Regions from separate parts of the Mycobacterium sp. NGS41 genome, predicted to be linked through region 1. Evidence: riboswitches for the same ligand, from Rfam matches in the RefSeq annotation. Region 1 holds a riboswitch; the other holds the start of a gene.
The links. Region 1 has a riboswitch for cobalamin ahead of AC5Y21_RS19480 (PPE family protein). Riboswitches for the same ligand answer to the same signal wherever they lie in the genome.
Positions count from the first base shown of each region.

Region 2: another riboswitch for cobalamin. It lies ahead of metE (5-methyltetrahydropteroyltriglutamate--homocysteine S-methyltransferase); the one in region 1 lies ahead of AC5Y21_RS19480 (PPE family protein).

Region 1 covers NZ_JCALDF010000024.1:60,095-63,499, reverse strand. Annotated here, with positions in the region: gene AC5Y21_RS19495 (nuclear transport factor 2 family protein) at 1-237, shown strand, start outside; gene AC5Y21_RS19490 (hypothetical protein) at 296-520, shown strand; gene AC5Y21_RS19485 (GNAT family N-acetyltransferase) at 566-1,099, opposite strand; cobalamin riboswitch at 1,149-1,333, shown strand; gene AC5Y21_RS19480 (PPE family protein) at 1,429-3,132, shown strand; gene AC5Y21_RS19475 (DUF899 domain-containing protein) at 3,241-3,405, opposite strand, start outside.
Region 2 covers NZ_JCALDF010000001.1:123,378-126,782, forward strand. Annotated here, with positions in the region: gene metE (5-methyltetrahydropteroyltriglutamate--homocysteine S-methyltransferase) at 1-1,884, opposite strand, end outside; cobalamin riboswitch at 2,028-2,233, opposite strand; gene AC5Y21_RS00625 (alpha/beta fold hydrolase) at 2,344-3,177, shown strand; gene AC5Y21_RS00630 (SDR family oxidoreductase) at 3,166-3,405, opposite strand, start outside.

The DNA.
Region 1 (3,405 bases):
CGTAAAGTTCTCACCGAACTGAGTGGCCATCGGTTGGACGTAACGCGGGTCTCGCATGTCAACGACCGGGTTTCCTACGTCGAACTGACCGAAGCCTTCGAGATCAACGGCGTGCCCGCCGCGTGGCCCGAATGCCTCCTTTTCGAGCGAAATGACGACGGCCTGATTTCTCACGTCAGCGTGTTCTTCAAGCAGCGAGGCGCAGGCCCCGGCACGCCGCGCAGCAGCGCTGGCTGATTGGCAGCCGCTCCACGAACTATTCCCTCGCCCGCGGAGTTGACCTACTGTGTCTTGGGTGGAGGCAGACGGAACACCGGAGCTTGTGCCGGTCGAAAAATTACACTCAGGCGACCCAATCACCGATTGCGGTCAGCGATACATAGTTCTCGAGTCAAAAGCCGTCGGCGACAGCTGCGTGGTTTTGGAACTCGAGTCCAGAGTGGATCACCAATTGCAGGTCATCGAGAAGTCTTTCCCCGCCGGTTACCACGTTGGCAGGGCAAACCACCGATACCTTTAGGCGAGATTTTTCGGCCGAATATTGCGATGCGTAGCCGTTAGGCGGCTACCGTTCTGCCACGTAATTCGGCATGCACTCGGGCGGACCCAGGTACACGAACGCAGGAATATTTCTTTCCGCCACGACGTCCACACTGCCCACCCGCCGCCACCCGAGGCCCTCATAGAGACCAATTGCGGCCACGCTGTCTTGCGCTACGTCGAGCACCGGCAGTGCGCCCTGTTCCTGCGCATAGCGCGTGGTCGCGGCTAGCAGCACCTTGCCGACACCGCGCCGTCGACGCGCCGGCTCAACGATCAGTCGGCTCACCACCATGAGCCGGTCGGCGGGGAGACCCGATGCGGCAGTCCAGATTTCGCCCGCTACGTTCTTATTCACCAGGTGCGCGGCAACGTGCCCGACGATGCCCGCCGTTTCGGCGTCCCGCGCCACCCATGCCGCAACCTCGTGCCGTGACGCGAGCCAGCGGGTCGGATTCGACGGCCAGAACATCGGATAGCCGTCCTTGAGGTGGACGGCCCAGAGGAGATCGATGCACTCGGATAGATCGTCCGGCTGTCTGCGAACCGCCGTCAACATAGTCGCCGCCCTCTAGGTTTGCTAGATCCTTACAGGTGCCGAGGCGCAACCGCAGCCGGGATGCGACAATATCGCCGGTAAGGCGATGACGACGCAGGAAGCCGGTGCAAATCCGGCGCGGTCCCGCCACTGTCATCGGGGAGCGACCCTCATATGCCACGGCCAATTGGCTGGAAGGCGAGGCGAGCGGCGATCCGAGAGCCAGGAGACTCGCGTCATCGCGTCCTGCTAACCCGGGGCGGTGCACCCTGGAGAAAGCGATTCTTCATGACGCTGCACGTCTTATTGCGCGGTCCAGGCACTGCCAGACAAATCGCGGGATGCCGCCGATGACCGCCCCCATCTGGATGGCTTTCCCGCCCGAAGTGCATTCGGCGCTGCTGAGTTCCGGGCCTGGACCCGGCCCGTTGCTGGCCGCAGCCGAAACGTGGACCTCGCTGAGCAGCGCGTACGCGGAGGCGGCCGAGGAGCTGGCCGCGCTGGTGGCCGCGGCGCAGGCCGGGGCATGGGACGGTCCGACGGCCGAGGCATACGTGAGTGCCCACGCCCCGTATCTCGCATGGCTGACACAAGCCTCGGCCGACGGGGCGGCGACGGCGGCCCAACAGGAGACCGCGGCGACCGCCTACTCCACCGCCCTGGCCACGATGCCGACCCTGGCCGAGTTGGCCGCCAACCACGCCACCCATGCCGTGCTGCTGGCAACGAACTTCTTCGGCATCAACACCATCCCGATCGCGCTCAACGAAGCCGACTATGTGCGGATGTGGATCCAGGCCGCCACCGTGATGAGCGTCTATCAGACGGTCTCGTCGACCGCGGTGGCGTCGGTGCCGGAGACCACAGCGGCGCCACAGGTCATGAAAGCCGACACGCTGGCGTCGACTTCCGACGAGGCGTTACCGCTGCCCCCCGACCGGCAGAACGAGATTTATCAGTGGTTGGAGCAGAGCGGCTTTATCGACTTCTACAACAACAGCCTGCAACCGTTGATTGACGGGCTGTCCAACATCCCCTTCCTCCAAGGGATGTTTGGCGGATTCGATCCGTGGCTGCCCATCCTGGGCAATCCACTCACCTACTTGAGCCCGTTCAATATCGCGTTCGCCCTCGGCTATCCGATGGACATAGGTACCTATGTCGCTCTGCTGTCCCAAATGTTCAGTTTTGTGGCGCTAGATCTCACAGCGGCGTTTGCTTCGGGTAATCCCGCGACTATCGGTCTCACCATTCTGTTCACCACCGTCGAAGTTATCGGCACGGTGATCACCGATACCATCGCGTTGCTCAAAACTCTGCTCGAGCAGACTATTTTGCTGCTCGTGGTTTTTGTGCCCCTGCTGACCGCCCCGTTATTGCCGTTGGCCGCCGGCGGGGTCTTGGCGCCCATCGGCGTCAAGGCCTTTGCGGCGCTACTCTCCGCGACACCGGCGCCGCCTGCCCCGCCGCCCGTCACGCCGCCCCTCGTGGCGCTTGGCCCGACCATCCCGACTTCCACGTCGTCCCCGGCACCTGCTCCGGTGGAGGCGACGGCTCCGGGGACCCCCGCCTCGTCACCTCCGCCGGCTGCCTCGCCCCCGACGCTGACCGGTTCGGCCCATATCGGCGCGGGCCTGGGCGCGGGCATGGAAAACCTCGGCTACCTCGTGGGCGACCTGAACTCCCCCGCCAGCGCCGCGGCACGCGCCGGCGCCCGAAGGAAGGTGTCGGAGCCCGAGGGCGCCGATACTTCAGCGGTCGCGGCGCCGCCTCGAGAACAGACGCAAACGCAGCGGCGGCGGCGAGCGAAGGTGCAGATGCTCGGCCGCGGCTACGAATACATGGACTTGGAGCCAGACTCGGAGCTGGTCGGCGCGGTGGCGGGCTCGGACACGGGTGCGGGCACGCAGGGATTCGTCGGAACCTCCTCCAAGGCTGGTCCCGGCCAGGCGGCCGGGTTGATCACGCTGGCCGATGGCATGTCAGGGGGCCCCCGCATGCCCATGATGCCCGGCACCTGGGGGTCCGACAGGGCGGACGACGACGCCACCTAACACTGCTCGTCACACCAGCCACTCGGGTACCAGAAAAGCAAGCCATGTTGCAGTCTGCGAAGCGATATCGCGGGTGATATCAACTTTGCGACGACGTGGCTGATGTGACTAGGTATTCCGGCGCGGCGGCCGTATGTCGTTGGGATCGTCCGGGTCGGGCTCGCCGAACCAACGTGACGGCTCGTGTTGGCCGTAAGCGTCGTGCCACGCCCACCATTCGTACGGCGCGGTCTGCGGATAGCCCTCCGGCGAATCCTCCCAGTACTCCTGGCG
Region 2 (3,405 bases), on a different contig from region 1:
ACGGAAAGCCCCTACCGCCCAACGCAAGTAGTCGTCCTGGTCGGCGCGACGCAGCGGCAGCAGCTCGCGCAAAGCGGGCTCGTCGACCTGGATTACCGCGATACCGGCGGACTGCAGATCCACGGTCTCGTCGCGAATGGCCAGCGCCACCTGGTTGGCGGTGTCGGCCAGAGGCTGGTCGTCGCGGACGAATGACCAGGCCAAAATGGTAACCGGTCCGGTCAGCATGCCCTTCACTGGTTTGTCGGTCAGCGACTGCGCATAGGTGATCCATTCCACCGTCATCGGCTGGGTACGGACCACGTCGCCGTAGAGGATCGGCGGACGTACGCAGCGGCTGCCGTAGGACTGCACCCAACCGTTCTGCGTGGCGAAGAAGCCCTCCAACTGCTCGGCGAAGTACTGCACCATGTCATTGCGTTCCGGCTCGCCGTGCACCAGCACGTCCAGGCCGAGTTGCTCCTGCAGCTTGATGACGTCGGCGATCTCCTGCTTCATCCGCCGGACATACTCGGCCTGGTCGATCTCGCCGGACCGTAAGGCCGCGCGCGCCTTTCGGATCGCCGAGGTCTGCGGGTACGAGCCGATCGTGGTGGTCGGAAGCGGGGGCAGGTGCAGGCGCGCGTCCTGGCTGGCCCGGCGTTGTGCGGCGTCGCCGCGGTGCGCCCCGGATGCGACGATCGAGTCGATACGGGCCCGGACCTGGTCCTTGTGCAGGCGTGGGTCGCGCTTGCGGGAGGCGACAGCCGCGTTGGAGGCGTCGATCTCCTTGACGACCGCCTCGCGGCCCTCGTGAAGCGCACGAGACAGGGCCACCACCTCGGCGACCTTCTCCTGACCGAACGCCAGCCAACTGCGCAGCGCGTCGTCGAGGTCGGTCTCCGGCTCCAGCGAGTAGGGGACATGCAGCGTGGAGCACGAGGTCGAGACCGCGACGCTGGCGGCCGAGCCCAGCAGGCTCGCCAGCTTGCTCAGTGCCGCCTGTAGGTCGGTGCGCCAGATGTTGCGTCCGTCGACGATGCCGGCCACCAGCGTCTTGTTGGCTAAGCCGGGCGCCCCGGCGATCGCCGTGTCGGCGCCGTAGACCAGGTCGACGCCGATCGCCTCGACGGGTGTGCGCGCCAGCCCCGCCAGCGACGCGCCGGGGTCACCGAAGTAGGTGGCGACGTAGATGGCCGGCCGGTTGGTCACCTTGCCGAGCGCGTTGTAGACCGCCTCGGCCAGCGCGGGGGCGTCGGGGGAGATGTCGGTGACCAGCGCGGGTTCGTCGATCTGCACCCACTGCGCGCCGTTGTCGGCCAGCAGGCTCAACAGCTCGGAGTAGATCGGCACCAGCTCCTGCAGCCGCTCGATCGGCGCGCCACCGCCGTCCACACCCTTGCTCAGCAGCAGGAAGGTCACCGGGCCGATGACCACTGGACGCGCCGGAATACTTTGCCCGAGAGCCTCTTTCAGTTCGGAGAGCACCTTGTCCGGGTTCAGCGTGAACTTCGTCGACGGCCCGATCTCGGGAACGATGTAGTGGTAGTTGGTGTCGAACCACTTGGTCATCTCCAGCGGCGCGACGTCCTTGTTGCCGCGCGCCGCTGCGAAGTAGCGGTCCAGGTCGTCAGCGACCTGCGCGGCCCGGGCCGGCAGCGCGCCCAACAGAACGGCCGTGTCGAGCATCTGGTCGTAGTAGGAGAAGGTGTTCACCGGCACCGAGTCCAGCCCGGCATCGACGAGGCTCTTCCAGGTGTCGCGGCGCAGCGTCGCGGCGACGTCTTCCAATTCCGATCGGCTGGTACGTCCGGCCCAATAGCCTTCGGTCGCGCGTTTGAGTTCGCGTTTCGGGCCGATGCGTGGCGAGCCGACAACAGTTGCGGTGAAAGGTTCGGAGGTCACGATTTTGTTCGTCCTTCAATCGGCGTGGTGGTCACCGCCAGCGGACGTGCAGCCGATCCGGATGCGGTTCGCACCTTAAGTACATAAACCGCAACCAGCTAGGCCAAACGCCCATTCCACGAGGCGATGAGCCGCCGGACGCGGCGCGCCCGGCACAGTTGGCAGGTCTTCGGACTCGCAGGCGCGCACCCGGAGGTGCTCCTAGTGGCCGTCGCTTCCCAGTCCCCAAAACCCTGCGGACCAGTGCTGTTTGACGGCGGTCGTTCCTGCATACCGCTGCGGGACAGTCCCGGACTCTCACCGGGTTCCCTCTCGCGATGCGTTACTAACCCGCTTCGCTCGATGCCGGCGCCGCGGTTGCGGCGACAGCAGACCAGCTGCGCCGTTAAGGCTACCGTGCGGGTCTGTCGCAGCTAAAATCCCTGCGACGCATCACACTGGCGACGGGTTGGAGTGCGGATGAAGGGACGCGGCTTCGCGCAATCGTTCGTCACATCTGCGGATGGCACCTCGATCGCCATCGACAGCATCGGCTCCGGCCCTGGGCTGGTCGTCCTGACGGGGGGACTGAGTCCGCCGGTCCGCTACCGGCGCTTCGCGCGAAGATTGGCAACCTCCTACACCGTTCACCTCGTGCATCGGCGGGGCCGGGGCGACAGCGGTCCCCAGGGCCGGGCCTATTGCATGGACCGCGAGTGTGAGGACACCTTCGCCGCGCTGGCAGCCACGCATTCGAGGCTATTGTTCGGTCATAGCTATGGCGGCCTTATTGCGCTGCAAACGGCCATTCGGGCCACCGCCGAACAGTTGCGTTGGGTGGTGACCTACGACGCGGGAGTCGGAATCGACGGTTCCTTGCCGACATTTTTCGCGCGGGTGACGCGCCTGGCGGAGGAAGGAAAACATGCCCGCGCTCTGGCCGAACTCCTGCGCGAACTGGGCGGGTGGGATCGTCTCCCGCTGCCGGTGGCGGTTGCCTTAGCGCGGACCTTGCTCAACACGGTGTGGCGTCAAGAGCGGGATCTGATACCGACAACCGTTTCCGAAGGGCGTGAGATGCTCGGATTGGACGGACCCGCATCGACTTACGGCGACATATCGATGCGCTTGGACGTCCTTGCCGGCCAACGGAGTCCGGCCTCCTTCGGCGGCGCCGCACGCGCTATCGCCGACGCAACGCGAGGCGCACACGCAGTGGTGCTACCCGGGCTCGACCACAACGCACCACTTCTGCGTCCGCAGCGGCTGGCAAAACAGATACGCGATCTGGACCCCAGTTCGTCAGCCAGCTAGCGCTTCCGCGATAGGGGCGTCACCGTTGTTGAATTCGATGGTGCGGTGGATGGTCGAGTCATCTGCCAGCGCGGCTGCGACGACGAGGGCGACATCGCCTCGCGACACCTCGCCCTTACCCTTGCCGATCACGATCCGGCCGGTGGCGGGTTCGAGGGTTAGCCGGCCCGGTCCCAGCACCGTCCAATCCAGCTCGCTGGCCCGCAGATGCTCATCCGCGGCGGCCTT